DNA from 3 places in the Brenneria rubrifaciens genome. Region 2 is predicted to be linked to each of the others. Evidence: predicted binding sites of a transcription regulator. Region 2 holds the regulator's gene; each other region holds the start of a gene.
What was found. The regulator LexA, encoded in region 2, represses DNA repair genes until DNA is damaged. The targets are predictions, from matches to a motif close to TNCTGTATGTACATACAGNA.
Positions count from the first base shown of each region.

Region 1: a site for LexA is predicted at 2,564-2,583, ahead of EH207_RS10230 (DNA translocase FtsK 4TM domain-containing protein). Genes of this name have one in related genera too.
Region 3: a site for LexA is predicted at 1,470-1,489, ahead of uvrA (excinuclease ABC subunit UvrA). Genes of this name have one in related genera too.

Region 1 is NZ_CP034035.1:2,210,093-2,215,776, forward strand. It holds gene EH207_RS10230 (DNA translocase FtsK 4TM domain-containing protein) at 1-2,504, opposite strand, end outside; gene lrp (leucine-responsive transcriptional regulator Lrp) at 2,620-3,114, opposite strand; gene trxB (thioredoxin-disulfide reductase) at 3,643-4,605, shown strand; gene cydD (heme ABC transporter permease/ATP-binding protein CydD) at 4,846-5,684, shown strand, end outside.
Region 2 is NZ_CP034035.1:449,849-455,532, reverse strand. It holds gene EH207_RS02140 (LysR family transcriptional regulator) at 1-245, opposite strand, end outside; gene EH207_RS02135 (pirin family protein) at 355-1,053, shown strand; gene zur (zinc uptake transcriptional repressor Zur) at 1,166-1,681, shown strand; gene EH207_RS02125 (CsbD family protein) at 1,813-2,022, opposite strand; gene lexA (transcriptional repressor LexA) at 2,521-3,129, opposite strand; gene EH207_RS02115 (diacylglycerol kinase) at 3,240-3,605, opposite strand; gene plsB (glycerol-3-phosphate 1-O-acyltransferase PlsB) at 3,733-5,684, shown strand, end outside.
Region 3 is NZ_CP034035.1:3,074,959-3,080,642, forward strand. It holds gene uvrA (excinuclease ABC subunit UvrA) at 1-1,304, opposite strand, end outside; gene ssb1 (single-stranded DNA-binding protein SSB1) at 1,632-2,168, shown strand; gene EH207_RS13970 (ROK family protein) at 2,436-3,365, shown strand; gene yacL (protein YacL) at 3,519-3,881, opposite strand; gene acnB (bifunctional aconitate hydratase 2/2-methylisocitrate dehydratase) at 4,075-5,684, opposite strand, start outside.

The sequences.
Region 1 (5,684 bases), 1.8 Mb from region 2:
CGGGCTTTCTGCGCCAGTCTGGCGATCAGCTCTTCAACCTTCTTGCCGACCGCCATCATTAGATCGGCAAATTCGTCGACCATCACCACGATATACGGTAGTTTTTCCAATACCGGTGGCGTCATATCCATGCTATCGCCTGGCTTCCAGAAAGGATCGGGGATCGGACGTCCCATCGCCTCCGCTTCCCTGACCCGATCGTTATACCCGGACAGATTACGAACCCCCAGCGCCGACATCAGTTTATAGCGACGTTCCATTTCACCCACACACCAACGCAATGCATTAGCGGCGTCTTTCATATCCGTCACCACTTCCGTCAGCAGATGAGGGATACCCTCATAAACGGAAAGCTCCAGCATTTTCGGGTCGATCATGATGAAACGCACATCTTCCGGCGTCGCTTTATACAGCATGCTGAGAATCATCGCGTTGACGCCGACCGACTTACCGGAACCTGTCGTACCGGCAACCAGCAAATGCGGCATTTTCGCAAGATCAGCAACCACCGGTTCCCCGGCAATGTCTTTACCCAACACGATAGTCAGCGGCGATGCGCTTTCACGGAAACGCGCGCAATCCAACACCTCCCGCAGATAAACCGTTTGCCGATGCTGGTTCGGCAATTCCAAACCTACAAAGGTTTTTCCCGGGATCACTTCGACAATACGCACTGCAACCACGGACAAGGAGCGCGCCAAATCACGTGACAAATTGGAGATACGCGCCGCTTTCACGCCAGGCGCAAGATCCAGTTCATAGCGGGTAATCACCGGGCCGGGATAGTGATCGACAACATCGGCTTTTACCCGGAAATCCGCTAGCCGGGCTTCAATCAAACGGGCGGTTTGCTCAAGCGCAAAATTGTCTATCGGCGCTTCGCTGGCTGGCGGGGCCGTTAATAAATCCAATGTCGGCAGCGGCGTCGTCGGTTTTTGCAAAGGCTGATCGTTGCGCATCAGGAAAGGATGAATCAGGCTATCCATAATGGGCGCGCGTGCGGGGGATTGTTCTTCCTGCGGCGCGGGCATTGACGGCTCTGCGCTGGATTCGGCCGCATCCTCATCTTCTTCCTGTGCCGGTTCCGCATGGTCTTCCTGCTGCGGTTGATCTTCGCCATAGCGCTGGCGTTGCTGTGCGATGTATTGCTGCTGCAATGCCGCCTCCTGCAACGCGATATCATCCTGATCGTCCGAGTCATTGTTCTCACCCGGCTCATTTGGGGATTGGGACAGCTTTGCCTGCTGTTCCGCCAACCGCTGTGAGGGCAATTTGATTCCGTAGGAGGCCAGTTCACGACGCGTCGGAATACGCACCGGATTCGGACGAGGCAGTTCCGGGCCGGCACCTTGTTTCATCTTCGGATTCTCATCCTCCGTCGCGCCGACGGCAGGCATGAAGGTATTGTTTACCTTGTATGAAGCCGCGCTTACCGCCGCCGCATCCGTCAGACCTGACCTAAGTTCATCAGGCGGCGATGCGACTGGCTGGATGACTGGCGGCATATCGTCGCTACCGTACGGCGTATACGCATCGGCACGGTCGTGATGATTATCCGAAGTGGAAGGCAGTTCAAACGAATATAACGGCGGATTCATTGAGGAGCCCCGATCGATCTTCTGCTGTGCCGCGAGCAGTTGCTCTGCTGAGGGAGACGTGGGTTGCCCCAGCGTCATTGGCGCAATTTCAGCAGATATCTGAGACGTCGAATCTCCCGCGGTTATATTTTCAGGCTTGGTATTAGCCGCCGTCAGGATTTGCGCCACTGATGGGGCAGAAAAAAGCGCGTCATCATCGGCATTTGCCGCTAGCGCCGGAGAACCCGGCGGTTCAGGCATTTCCACTTCAGTCGAAGATTCAAGGACATCACGATCGTCTTCATCACGACGCGAGCGATTAGACATAAAGGTCAAACAACCTAAAACGCCAGCGCCTATTTTTTCCGCAATCGTCAACCACGACCAACCGGTGAACAGCGTCAATCCCGCCGCCCAGACACACAAAAGAATCAAGGTGGCGCCCATGCTGTTAAAACGGGGAATCATGGAACTGCTCAGTAAGCTTCCCAATACACCGCCGGAAGCAAAATAGTAGAGATCGTCAACATTCAACGCGGCCAGACCGCAAGAGGTGAGAATCAGCGCCAGTGCACCAATCAGGCGCAATGAAAGGGTGAAATAGTCAATGACATTCTGATTATCGCGCTGACAGAACGCCGCCCAGCACAGGGATAACATGATGGGGGGAATGGCATAAGCCAGCACGCCAAAAATGAACAACAGGGTATCGGCAAGCCAAGCGCCAGCCACACCGCCAAAATTATGAATAGGCTCATGCCAGGCAGTTTGTGACCAACTGGGATCGGAAGGGCTGAAGCTGAGCAACGCGACACCGAGATAGAGGGCAAAAAGCGCCACGACGATCAATATCGCTTCAAGCAAACGACGAGTACCGCTGAGTTTTTTCAGGGTAATATCTTTATCTTCTGTATATTCCTGGCTCAAGTGTCTCTCCAGGGCCTGTAAAGGTTTATGACAAAGCGCCGAGAAAAACCCGGCGCTGGAACTGTATAAATTCACAGGAGTGTAGCTGAATTTATCGGGTTTTGCATCCATGCTTTTATCGTGTCTTAATGACCAGCCGATTGCTTTGCTTAACTTCTTCCATCACCACATAGGTACGCGTATCGTTAACGCCTGGGAGACGCAGCAACGTCTCGCCCAACAGCTTACGGTAAGCGGACATATCCGGCACACGCGTTTTCAGCAGATAGTCAAAGTCACCGGAAACCAGATGACACTCCTGAATTTCCTCCAGCTTTTGCACCGCCGCATTGAATTGCTCAAAGACATCCGGCGCACCGCGGTTTAGCGTGATTTCAACGAACACCAGCAGCGAGGCATCCAGATAATGTGGATTGAGCAGCGCAGTATAGCCGTTGATGAAACCTTGTCTCTCCAGACGGCGCACGCGCTCCAGACAAGGCGTCGGCGACAGTCCTACCCGTTTGGAAAGCTCGACGTTGGAAATCCGTCCATCTTTTTGCAATTCGTTCAGAATATTACGATCGATACGATCAAGATCTTTTCCTGGTCGTTTTTTAGTGTCTACCATTATTATTGTCTCTCTTCACTTTTCCCTGCCTTGCTACACTCCGACAGACTTAAATGCATCAGAGCCGCCCCAAAGAAGATCCGTTGTCTATTTTGTATATCAAAAGTCATTATCCTTCAGTACTTATCCGTCACCACCCTGTCTCTTTGGTCAACATCAGACCAGACAAAAGCGATGTTTCCATGGCGCAAAGACCTACCGGATAGCACATGAATGAAAAGCCGAGCTTTTAACTATTCACATACAAAAAATTTCCTCTTACCCAGATGTTTTCGCAAAAGCCCAGCCGATTGTCAAAGCAAAACAATGAAAATCAGAAGAAAATACCAGATTAGATAAGATAAAGCGCCCACCAGTCCCCATCTCAATCATTTTTTCTATGAATGTGGCTGATCTACCAGCAAATTGTGTCTCCCAATAGCTATCAGCGATTAAACAAATAGCTAACAATTTTTTCTCACACTTTTTTTACACTGGTAATTTACTTACAATCATCGCCATTGTCCGTCATCGTGAAATGAGGAACTCATGAGTACCGTTAAACACCACAAGCTATTGATTCTGGGTTCAGGCCCGGCGGGGTACACCGCCGCGGTTTATGCTGCACGGGCTAACCTCAATCCGGTATTGATCACCGGTATGGAAAAAGGCGGTCAGTTGACTACCACCACCGAGGTGGAAAACTGGCCGGGCGACGCGGACGATCTAACCGGTCCGCTGCTAATGGAGCGTATGCACGCTCACGCTGAGAAATTCAAAACTGAGATTGTGTTCGATCACATTCAGCGCGTTGACTTGCAAACCCGTCCATTCCGTTTATTCGGCGACAGTGCCGAATACACCTGCGATGCGCTGATCATCGCAACGGGTGCATCAGCGCGCTATCTGGGTCTCCCTTCTGAAGAGGCGTTCAAAGGTAAAGGCGTTTCCGCCTGCGCGACCTGCGATGGTTTCTTCTACCGCAATCAGAAAGTCGCCGTTGTCGGCGGCGGCAACACGGCCGTTGAGGAAGCGCTCTATTTATCCAACATTGCAGCAGAAGTGCATTTGATCCACCGCCGTGACAGTTTCCGTTCAGAAAAAATCTTGATCGACCGGCTGATGGATAAAGTGAAAAACGGCAATATCGTGCTTCATGTCAACCGCACGCTGGATGAAGTTCTGGGTGACAACATGGGCGTTACCGGAGTGCGCCTGCGTGATACCAGTAGCGGCACAATGGAAGAGCTGGCGCTGGCAGGTGTCTTTATTGCGATCGGTCACAGCCCCAACACTGCCGTGTTCGGCGGTCAGCTCGAACTTGAAAACGGCTACATCAAGGTACAGTCGGGCATTCATGGCAATGCGACCCAAACCAGTATTCCCGGCGTCTTCGCCGCAGGCGATGTGATGGATCATATCTATCGTCAGGCGATTACCTCCGCGGGGACAGGTTGCATGGCGGCCCTGGATGCCGAGCGTTATCTGGATGGTTTGACCGCGGTCAAATAACCCCCACTTCCTGCATCCGGGCGGCGTTTCTCTTTCCCGGATGCATTTTCCTTTTTACGATTGCCAACACGCAAAAATTGATCGCGCTCCCTATTTCACGCTTCCTTTTGATTTGCAGCCCGTTGCTGTCGAGGTAACATGGCGGCATTCTGAGTGTCAGCGGACCAGCTTGTTAAGTAACAGTTATATAAGCGTCATTTCCATTAACACTCTTCATGCAATACGACGACCTGGTGCCTGATGAATAAAACCAGACAGCAAGAATTGACCCATTGGCTTCGGCAACAAGGCAAGCTGGCGCAGCGTTGGTTACGCTTTTCACTTTTACTTGGTTTTGTGAGTGGCGCACTAATCGTGGTGCAAGCATGGTTGCTGGCAGCGCTGCTCAATGGATTGATTATTGAGCACGCGTCCCGCGAATCATTAATTACGTCTTTTTTACTGCTCGTTGCAACTTTTGTACTACGCGCGCTCAATAGCCTGTTGCGTGAACGCGTCGGTTTTATGTGCGGACAAACCGTGCGGCAGCAAATCCGCAAGCTGGTCTTGGATAGATTGCAACAACTGGGGCCGGCCTGGGTGCAGGGAAAACCCGCCGGAAGCTGGGCCACCATGATCCTGGAACAGGTCGAAGATATGCAGGATTACTATTCCCGCTATCTTCCGCAAATGTATCTGGCCGCCTTGATTCCGGTGCTGATTCTGGTAGCGATTTTCCCCATCAACTGGGCTGCCGGCCTGATCCTGCTGGTCACCGCCCCGCTGATCCCGCTGTTCATGGCGCTGGTGGGCATGGGGGCAGCCGATGCCAACCGACGCAACTTTCAAGCGCTGGCCCGATTGAGCGGTCATTTCCTTGATCGTCTGCGCGGGTTGGAAACACTGCGTTTATTTAATCGCGGCCGCGCGGAAACAGCGCACATCAGCGACGCCTCTGAAGAGTTCCGCAGCCGGACAATGGAAGTCCTGCGTATGGCCTTTCTCTCCTCAGCCGTACTGGAGTTTTTTGCCTCGATTTCTATTGCGGTGGTAGCCGTTTATTTTGGCTTTTCCTACCTGGGCGAACTGAATTTCGGTCA
Region 2 (5,684 bases):
TCCGCCGCTTCCAGTAGAATACGCCCACGCTCCAGCAGCATACGACCAACGTTCGTGAATTTGGTACGGTGCCCGGAACGGTCGAACAGCACCACATCCAACTCCTCTTCCAGCTTTTGCATGGTGTAACTCAACGCGGAAGGCACGCGTCCCAACGCATCCGCCGCCGCCGCAAAGCTTCCCCGGCGATCAATGGCGTCCATGACCCTTAGGGCTTCCAGCGTCAACGCTCGTTCTTTAGCCATTTTTGTACTCATTCAGGAATTTTGAATATGCCGACCAGATTAACTAGCTAACAATCCAGCGTCCACTTAATTACTATCTGTGTAAGAAATGATTACTCAGGGCAATACCATGATCATAAGAAGAGCGGCGGAGCAATGCGGTCAGGCGGACTATGGCTGGTTGCAAGCACGTTATACGTTCTCCTTCGGCCATTACTTCGATCCTCAGTTACTCGGTTATGCTTCACTGCGCGTGCTTAATCAGGAAGTGCTGACGCCAGGCTCTTCATTCCAGCCGCGCACATACCCGCGCGTGGATATTTTAAATATCGTTCTCCAGGGTGAAGCGGAGTACCGCGACAGTAACGGTCGCTATATCCACGCCAAAGAAGGGGATGTTTTACTGCTCGCGACCCAGCCGAACATCAGCTATAGCGAATATAATACCAGTGGTTGTAGCCCGCTGACGCGTATGCAACTGTGGCTTGATGCCTGCCCAACGCGAGAAAACAGTCCGCTACAGCGCCTGTCGCTGAACAAAACCGGCCATTGTTTAGTGGCCTCGCCAGAGGGGGAACAAGGCAGCCTGCAACTCCGCCAACAAGTGTGGATTCATCATTTAGAATGGCAAAAAAATGACCAACAAACCATTACATTGCATGGAAATCGGGCTTACCTTCAGTTGATTCATGGTTCGATGAGTATTCAGGAACCGTCTGGCCGTCAAGTGCTGCATTGTGGTGACGGTGCGTTTATTCAGCAAGAAACCCGCTTGACCTTACAGGCTGAAACAGCCCTACGCGCCTTGTTAATCGATCTGGTCGCCTAACGCTCTCCCTTTCCTTTTCAACGCTCTGGGTGAGCCAGCGTCGCTCGCTCGGCGTTTTTCTCCCGCCGTGGTAAGATATACGATATTTTTCTCTGCGTCGGGGTGATATGGCATGACAATAGATTTAACCACTCAGGACAGACTACTTGCTCAGGCTGAACAAATTTGTCAGCAGCGCGGCGTTCGTCTGACGCCACAGCGACTGGAAGTGTTGCGTCTGATGGCGCGGCAGTCCGGCGCCATAAGTGCCTACGATCTGCTCGATCTTTTGCGAAAATCAGAACCGCAGGCCAAACCACCGACAGTCTACCGCGCGCTGGATTTTTTGCTGGAGCAGGGGTTTATTCATCGGGTTGAGTCAAATAACAGCTATGTGCTTTGTCATCGTATCGAGGATCATAGTCACACTTCCGCGCTCTTTATCTGTGACCGCTGTAGTCAGGTTACCGAGCGTAAGACGGAAGGAGTGGAAGAAACATTGCGTGAATTGGCGCAACAGGCGGGTTTTACCCTGCGTCAAAGCGTTATCGAAGCGCGTGGGCTTTGTGGAGCGTGTCAGGAAGTCGCGGCATGTAAACAGACGGATCGATGCGATCACGACCACAGCATACCGATCAAAAAACGCTAGCCCTCACGTAAATCGCAAGGGCTAATCAAACATTTCCCTTGTCTCCCGGCGCACTTAGCCTCCCTTGACATCCCAGTTTATCCTGATTTAACAAGCTGGATTGCCACGCCGCCAAGCCTTATCTGCCTTCCTTACCAGAAGTATTTGTTATGGCTTTCCCAATCTTTTACTTCTTTCTCGGCGGCTTCTTTCTTGTATCCATAGCGTTCCTGAATCTTGCCAACCAATTGTTCACGTTTACCTTCGATAACCTTCAGATCATCGTCAGTCAATTTACCCCACTGTTCTTTCGCTTTACCTTTAAACTGTTTCCAGTTACCGCCAGCTTGATCCTTATTCATAATTATCTCCACACCTTAGGTTTAAGATGGCATAAATGAATAGTGATTTATGCGCATTACGTTAGTTTCAGATAAGCCATTCAGTAAGCGTCATCACAGGCATTCTCTTCTCTTTCAATACCAGCGACGTTCACTGGATCTGACTCAGATTGTCGTGAAATGGCCTGATGAGTTGAAAAGATAATAATGCTTATCCTCAAATAAATTATAGACGATAGTTCCGGTTATTTTATTTAAAGCAGACCCTAAGTCTAAAAAAACGCTCATATAGATGACGGAATCGCTTAAAAAAATATAAAGAACAGCAAGTAATAGCCGCCTTTTATTTGTCTCGTTAAATGTAAATAAATGTATCAGCAACAGATTGCAACGCGGTTTCTGCAAGCAAAGCGCAGTGAATGAAGAAAGTGTATAAACCACATCGCCCCTGAACGGGGCGATGTGTGAAGAAAATGTCAGAGCAACAAGCTTAACTATTACGCCTGGCTAGGGTGGGAATCAGCTCCAGTCTCCGTTGCGAATTACGCCAACGGCCAGACCTTCGATAGAAAAACTCTGTTCGCGCAGATCCACAACGATGGGTGAAAACGCTTCGTTTTCAGCCAGCAAATAAACCATATTCCCCTGTTTTTTCAGTCGTTTCACCGTCACTTCATCTTCGATGCGGGCAACGACGATCTGGCCGTTATGAACATTCTGCGTTTTGTGTACGGCCAGCAGGTCACCATCCATAATACCGATATCTTTCATTGACATGCCATTTACACGCAGCAAGAAATCCGCACCAGGCTTGAACATGGCCGGGTCAATCTGGTAATGACATTCAATATGCTGCTGCGCCAGAAGCGGTTCCCCGGCGGCAACACGTCCCACCAACGGAATGCCAGTCTCTTCTTCCATCAGCAAGCGAATACCGCGCGATGCGCCAGATACGATTTGAATCACGCCTTTGCGCGCCAATGCTTTTAAATGCTCTTCAGCAGCATTCGGCGAACGAAACCCCAATTGCTGGGCAATTTCTGCACGTGTAGGCGGCATACCGGTCTGCACAATATGATCGCGGATCAGGTCATAAACCTGTTGCTGTCTGGCTGTTAATACTTTCATTCCGCCCCCCTGGTTGTTTATACAGTCTTGCTGTGAGTATATACAGGTCATCTGCGATTGGAAACCAGGATGTGTGTAAACCTCGGTTTTTCATTAATTTCTGCAAGCCCTTACGCAAAATGCTGCCAAAGAATACTGCCCCATACCACAGCCGCCAGCAGAATAGCCACCAAGACCGACGCCGAGCCAATGTCTTTCGCCCGACCAGACAGTTCATGATGTTCAGTACCCACGCGATCCACTACGGCTTCAATCGCGCTGTTCGCCAGTTCAAACAGCATGATCAACACGACCGAGCTAATAAGCAGTAGCCTCTCAACCAGGGTGACAGGCAGAAGACAGGCAATAACCACCCCGACAATCGTCAGCACGGTTTCCTGCCGAAAGGCCGCTTCATGCCGCCATGCCTGTCGCAGTCCTTTAAGGGAATAGCCGGTTGCCTTGATAATCCGGGTCATCCCCGTTGATTTATTCATTTATGCTCCCAATTTATAAGCGATAGCTCGGCATTTTAACGCTGAACCGTTGTCTCACCACCACAGATCTCCAGCGCAGTTTCTGGTATCCTTGCGACGCGTTGCTAACAAGAGGCTTCAAGTTGTTATGTCAGGTTGGCGTAAAATTTACTATAAATTATTGTGTTTCCCACTCAGGCTGTTGGTGAAAAGTAAAGTCATACCCATAGATCCTGTGACTGAACTGGGCTTAGACCCGTCGCGTCCGATTCTCTATGTATTGCCTTACAATTCTAAGGCAGATTTAATAACACTGCGGACAAAATGTCAGGCGTTTGGCCTGCCCGATCCTCTGCAACCCGTAGACGTTGGCGGAGTGGAACTGCCTAGTCATGTCTTCATCAATGATGGCCCACGCGTTTTCCGCTACTACGTTCCAAAGCAAGAATCGGTAAAGCTGTTTCACGACTATCTGGATTTACACCGCGCCAATCCCGATCTGAATGTGCAGATGGTGCCGGTTTCCGTTATGTTTGGCCGTTCGCCTGGCCGTGAAGGGCAAAATCAGGCCACCCCGCATTTACGGTTGCTGAACGGTATCGAGAAATTTTTCGCCGTGTTGTGGTTAGGTCGGGACAGTTTTGTCCGCTTTTCCAGCCCTGTGTCATTACGCTATATGGCGACTGAACACGGCACGGACAAAACCATCGCTCACAAGCTGGCACGCGTCGCGCGAATGCACTTCTCGCGCCAGCGTCTGGCGGCGGTAGGTCCGCGTCTGCCGGTGCGTCAGGAGCTGTTCAATAAACTGCTTAACTCTAAAGCGGTCACAAAAGCCATTGATGACGAGGCGCGCAGCAAAAAACTCTCCCATGAAAGAGCGCAGCAAAACGCCATTGCCCTGATGGAAGAAATTGCCGCCGATTTTTCTTATGAAGCCATCCGTTTATCCGACCGCATATTGGGCTGGACCTGGAACCGTCTCTATCAGGGGATTAACGTCCATAATGCCGAACGGGTACGCCAACTGGCGCAGGACGGGCACGAAATCGTCTATGTTCCCTGCCATCGCAGCCATATGGACTATCTGCTGCTTTCCTACGTGCTCTATCATCAGGGGTTGGTTCCTCCGCACATCGCCGCCGGGATCAACCTGAATTTCTGGCCTGCCGGCCCGATCTTCCGACGCCTGGGCGCGTTCTTTATTCGCCGTACTTTCAAAGGCAATAAACTGTATTCCACCATTTTTCGCGAATATTTGGGCGAGCTTTTTGCCCGGGGCTACTCGGTCGAGTATTTTGTTGAAGGTGGCCGCTCCCGAACAGGACGCCTGCTGGAGCCGAAGACCGGCACGCTGGCCATGACCATTCAGGCCATGCTGCGCGGCGGTACGCGCCCCATTACGTTGGTGCCCATCTATGTCGGCTATGAGCACGTCATGGAAGTCGGCACCTACGCCAAAGAGCTGCGTGGCGCGACAAAAGAGAAAGAAGGCTTTATACAGATGGTGCGCGGCTTACGTAAGTTGCGCAACCTCGGACAAGGCTATGTGAACTTCGGGGAACCGCTGCCGTTAACCACCTATCTGAATCAGCATGTGCCGCAATGGCGTGACGCCATTGACCCGATTGAAGCGCAGCGCCCAAGCTGGTTAACGCCGACGGTGCAGGATATCGCCACGGATATTATGGTGCGCATCAACAACGCCGCGGCAGCAAACGCCATGAACCTTTGTTCGACAGCATTACTGGCGTCACGCCAGCGTTCTTTGACCCGCGAACAAATGTATGAGCAGTTGGATTGCTATCTGCAACTCCTGCGTAATGTTCCTTACCATAAAGATATCACCGCGCCGAAAAAGACGCCGTATGAATTGCTGGAACACGCGCTGGGCATGGATAAATTTGAAGTCGAGAAAGACAACATCGGCGACATCATTATTCTGCCGCGGGAACAGGCCGTGCTGATGACCTATTACCGTAATAATATTCAGCACCTGCTGATACTGCCTTCGCTCATCGCCAGTATCGTGATCCACCATCGGCATATTACCCTGACCGAACTGGTCCGGCAGATTACGCTGATTTATCCTCTGCTTCA
Region 3 (5,684 bases), 1.4 Mb from region 2:
CTCATATCGGAAATCTGCGGCAACGTGGTCTGTTCGACAAACACATGGCGCGCTTCTTCACGCAGACGCGTACCGCCACAACTGGCGCAGGAACGATTGCTGATAAATTTCGCCAGATCTTCCCGCACCGCGCTGGACTCCGTCTCTTTATAACGGCGCTCCATATTGTGCAGGACGCCCTCGAACGGATGGCGGCGCACCGAGGTATCGCCGCGATCATTGATATATTTAAACTCGATATTTTCTTTGCCTGAACCATACAGAATCAGCTTCTGGACGGAGGCGCTCAGGCTTTCAAACGGCGCGTCCACATCAAATTTGTAATGATCGGCCAGCGAACGCAGCATCTGGAAATAATAGAAGTTACGACGATCCCAGCCGCGGATTGCCCCCCCCGACAGCGACAGTTCCCCATTCTGCACCACGCGCGCCGGATCGAAAAATTGCTGCACCCCCAGGCCGTCGCAGCTCGGACAAGCCCCGGCGGGGTTATTGAACGAAAACATACGCGGTTCCAGCTCATGCATGCTGTAGCCGCAGACCGGACAGGCGAAGTTGGCTGAAAACAGCAGTTCCGGCGTCGTCGGGTCATCCATGTCCGCCACCACCGCACTGCCGCCGGAAAGTTCCAGCGCCGTCTCAAACGACTCCGCCAGACGCTGAGCCAAATCGTCACGGACTTTGAAACGATCAACCACCACTTCAATGGTATGCTTTTTCTGTAACTCCAGTTTCGGCGGATCGGACAGATCGCATACTTCACCGTCGATGCGCGCGCGGATATATCCTTGCGTCGCCAGATTCTCCAGCGTCTTGGTGTGCTCGCCTTTACGATCTTTCACAATCGGCGCCAGCAGCATCAGGCGTTTACCCTCGGGCTGCGCCAGTACGTTGTCCACCATCTGGCTGACCGTCTGGGCATCCAGCGGCACATCGTGCTCAGGACAACGCGGCTCACCCACGCGCGCAAACAACAAGCGCAGATAGTCATGAATTTCGGTGATCGTCCCCACTGTTGAGCGTGGGTTATGGGAAGTGGACTTCTGCTCAATGGAGATGGCGGGAGAGAGCCCTTCGATATGATCGACGTCCGGTTTTTCCATCAGCGACAAGAACTGACGCGCATAAGCGGAAAGTGACTCGACGTAGCGCCGCTGCCCTTCGGCATACAATGTGTCAAACGCCAGCGACGACTTGCCTGAACCGGACAGCCCGGTGATCACAATCAGCTTGTCGCGGGGGATGATCAGATTGACATTCTTAAGATTATGAGTACGGGCACCACGAACTTCGATCTTATCCATTCACACACTTCCCGGAATAAAGACTGTTTTTGCGTCATCTCGCTGACGGAGACAACGGGTACGAAACGTGCAATTATGGCACAAAAAAAACGTCAGGAACGTTTTTTAACGTCGCCGTCGACGGCTCCACAAACGTGGTAGGCAGGGCAAGCCTATCATCAAAAACACTGAATAGATATACAGCATTCAAGACAATTCCTTTGCAAGTGTTGCAAACGTTTCCTACATTTTTGATCGCGTTACGCAGGTATGACAGATACTTTTCCCATGTTAAGATTGTTCGTTTAGACTTAAAATAAATCTATTGATTCATCAGGAGACACGAGCATGGCCAGCAGAGGCGTTAATAAAGTGATTCTTGTCGGACATCTGGGGCAGGACCCGGAAGTTCGCTATATGCCGAATGGTGGTGCAGTTGCCAACATCACACTGGCCACGTCCGAAAGCTGGCGTGACAAACAAACCGGCGAGCAGAAAGAGAAAACCGAATGGCACCGCGTCGTCCTGTTCGGCAAGCTGGCTGAAGTGGCGGGCGAATACCTGCGCAAAGGCTCTCAGGTGTATATTGAAGGTTCACTGCAAACCCGCAAATGGACCGATCAGGCGGGTGCGGATCGCTACACCACCGAAGTCGTGGTCAACATCGGCGGCACCATGCAAATGCTGGGCGGGCGTCAGGGCGGCGGCGGTGCGCCTGCAAGCGGCGGCCAGCAGCAAGGCGGTTGGGGACAACCTCAGCAGCCACAGGGCGGCGCCTCATTCAGCGGCGGCGCTCAGCCACAGCCGTCACGTCCTGCGCAGAATAACGCGCCGGCGCAAAGCAATGAGCCACCAATGGACTTTGATGACGACATTCCGTTTTAGGATTTACCTAAAGCTTTTTAGTAAAAAAATATATAAGCCCCCGTTATTACGGGGGTTTTTTATTGATAAAACAATAGATTATTAGCATACATTGTTTCAGTATCGTGTCTTTGGATAGTGAATCAGGCGTTCCAACACGGCAAGCGAATTTCCCCCCTGCAAGCGCTGCCCGCTTCCTTAACAAATATCTGTGGGTTTAGTTAACTAAAATAAGTAGACTATTTACGAAACAGGTGTGCCGTCAGGTTTTGAGCAGGAACGATAAGCATGTTAAGTCTGGGTATTGATATCGGTGGGTCGAAAATAGAAGCCGTCGCGCTGAATCCCCGCGGCGAGGTCGTGTACAAACAGCGCTACCCCACGGAAAAGCAAAGCTACGCCGCGTTCTTTGACCTGCTGTGCCACGTTATCGACGAGGCTCGTCAGGCACTGCCAACGCCCTTTAGCCTGGGGATCTGCCTACCGGGAACCGTCGAGTCCGGCAACGGCGAAATCAAAAACTCCAATATTCTGGTCATCAACCAGCAGCCGCTGCCCGCCATGCTTGAAACATACTACCGGCAGCCGATCGCCATCAGTAATGACGCGAACTGTTTCACGCTGTCGGAAGCCATAGACGGAGCGGGAAAAGGATACGATACCGTGTTTGGCGTGATCCTCGGCACTGGCTGCGGCGGCGGCATTGCCATTCATCAGCAGGTGCTCGACGGGCGCAACCGTTCGGCCGGTGAATGGGGACATAACGACCTGCCGCGCTATGCCCCGGAACGGGACGGCCCTGCCGTTACCTGTTACTGCGGGCAAGTTAATTGTATTGAATCCTTTATTTCCGGTACGGGGTTATCACAACGCTACAACCAACGCTATAACTGTACGCTGACAGCCAAAGCTATTCTGGACGCCGTTGACAGGGGGGATAGCGACGCCTGCACGCACTTTGCACTGTTTCAGGATCAACTGGCTCGTTCACTGGCGGGCGTAGTCAATCTGCTCGATCCCGATGTCATCGTGATTGGCGGCGGGCTGTCAAATCGTAGCCTGTTGTATCGGGGACTGGAGACGCAGGTCGCCCGCTATGTTTTCAGCAATACCTTTACCACCCCTATTCTTCAGGCGGAGCATGGAGACAGCAGCGGCGTTCGCGGCGCAGCCTGGCTTGGACAGAACAAGAAGAGGGCATCGGCCGTCGCCGATTAACAAAAGATCGTCTCTGACCGGGACGGCGGCATTGGATTTTACCGAGGATAATTAATTTATCATTCCTGATGGGTACAGCAGAACGCCCCTCATCTGGGAAGGAGAGGAATTTTCGAGCCTGTCCACGTTGCTAAGTCATCGCCAAACTCGATATTAGTACTGCTGCACAAACTCGCGGTATTTCGCCACTAGCCTGAGAAAGTCCTCCAACCCACAAAGAGACAGGCTTTCTTCATCATAGTAGCTCATGCCTTCCTCCATTTCATCTACCGTGAATTCAAGCTGATTCGCCTGAATCATCACCTCCTCTTCGTCCAGCAGCAGCGTGTATTCGTGCCCGACTTTACGCCACTGGCGCTCACTCCCCGTGACTAAACGGGCCGCGTCTTCCACCTCATCGAGCAGCGCCAACTGGCCTTTTACTTCTTCATTTAACCAATGACCAATCGCTTCATGTCCCATCGACACACGTACAATCACCTGGCCGGTAACGTCCCGCAAGAATTCATAGTCCATGATGTCATCCTCAGTAATATGAATGTAATGAGTGTAACGGCCATCCCGCCTCACCGCAGTGACAACCCGCAAAGTTGACGGTGAAAAATCGCCGGGCGCGATTTTCAATGTCGCCCGCGGCGTTCCGAAGGGTGGCGCCCGTCATAAAAAAGGGAGGCACAGTGGCCTCCCCGAAGAGATGGACTATAGCGATTTATACGGTGGTCTGGAAGATCACCCCATCCGCTTTTTCCGTATATTGACCCAGACGATCAAAATTCAGGTAGCGGTAGGTGTCCTGCGCCGTTTCATCGACCTGATCCATATAGATCCGGTACTCTTCCGGCGTCGGCAGACGGCCCAGCAGCGACGCGACGGCCGCCAATTCCGCGGAAGCCAGATAAACATTGGCGCCGGTTCCTAAACGGTTCGGGAAATTACGCGTGGAGGTGGAAACCACCGTCGCACCGTCGGCCACTCGCGCCTGATTTCCCATACAGAGCGAACAGCCAGGGATTTCTATCCGCGCGCCGCTCTTGCCGAACACGCTATAGTAGCCTTCTTCCGTCAGTTGAGCCGCGTCCATTTTAGTCGGCGGCGCCACCCACAGACGCGTGGGCAGTTGGCCCTTGTGACTGTCCAGCAGTTTACCCGCCGCCCGGAAATGACCGATGTTGGTCATACAGGAACCAATAAAGACCTCATCGATCTTTGCGCCCTGCACGTCAGACAGCCAGCGCGCATCGTCCGGATCGTTTGGCGCGCACAGGATCGGCTCTTTGATTTCTGCCAGATCGATATCAATCACCGCCGCATATTCCGCATCGGCATCCGCTTCCAGCAGTTGCGGATCGGCCAGCCATTTTTCCATGCCTTGAATACGGCGCTCCAGCGTACGGCGATCGCCGTAGCCTTCCGAGATCATCCATTTGAGCAGAACGATGTTGGAATTCAGGTACTCAACGATCGGCGCTTTATCCAGCTTGATGGTGCAGCCCGCGGCGGAACGTTCCGCCGAGGCGTCCGTCAATTCAAACGCCTGCTCCACTTTCAGATCCGGCAAGCCTTCGATTTCCAGAATACGACCGGAGAAAATGTTTTTCTTCCCTTTTTTCTCTACGGTCAGCAGACCTTGCCTGATGGCGTACAGCGGAATGGCATGCACCAGATCGCGCAGCGTAATGCCCGGCTGCATTTTGCCCTTGAAACGAACCAGCACGGACTCCGGCATATCCAGCGGCATCACCCCCGTTGCGGCGGCGAAAGCCACCAGCCCCGATCCCGCCGGGAAAGAAATACCAATGGGGAAACGGGTATGGGAATCACCGCCGGTTCCCACGGTATCCGGCAGCAGCATACGATTCAGCCAGGAATGGATAACGCCATCGCCCGGACGCAGGGAAACCCCGCCGCGGTTCATAATGAAATCAGGCAGGGTGTGGTGCGTGGTCACATCAACCGGCTTCGGATACGCTGCCGTATGGCAGAAAGACTGCATCACCAGATCGGCGGAGAAGCCCAGACAAGCGAGATCTTTCAGCTCATCGCGAGTCATCGGCCCGGTGGTGTCCTGCGACCCGACTGAGGTCATTTTCGGCTCGCAGTATTCGTTGGGACGAATACCGGCAACACCGCAGGCGCGACCAACCATTTTCTGAGCCAGCGAGAAGCCTTTGGCGCTGGCCGCCACCGCTTTAGAAATACGGAAGACGTCGCTGTGCGGCCGTCCCAGAGATTCACGGGCTTTGGCGGTCAGTCCACGGCCAATGATCAGCGGGATACGTCCGCCCGCGCGCACTTCATCCAGCAGTACGTCGGTTTTCA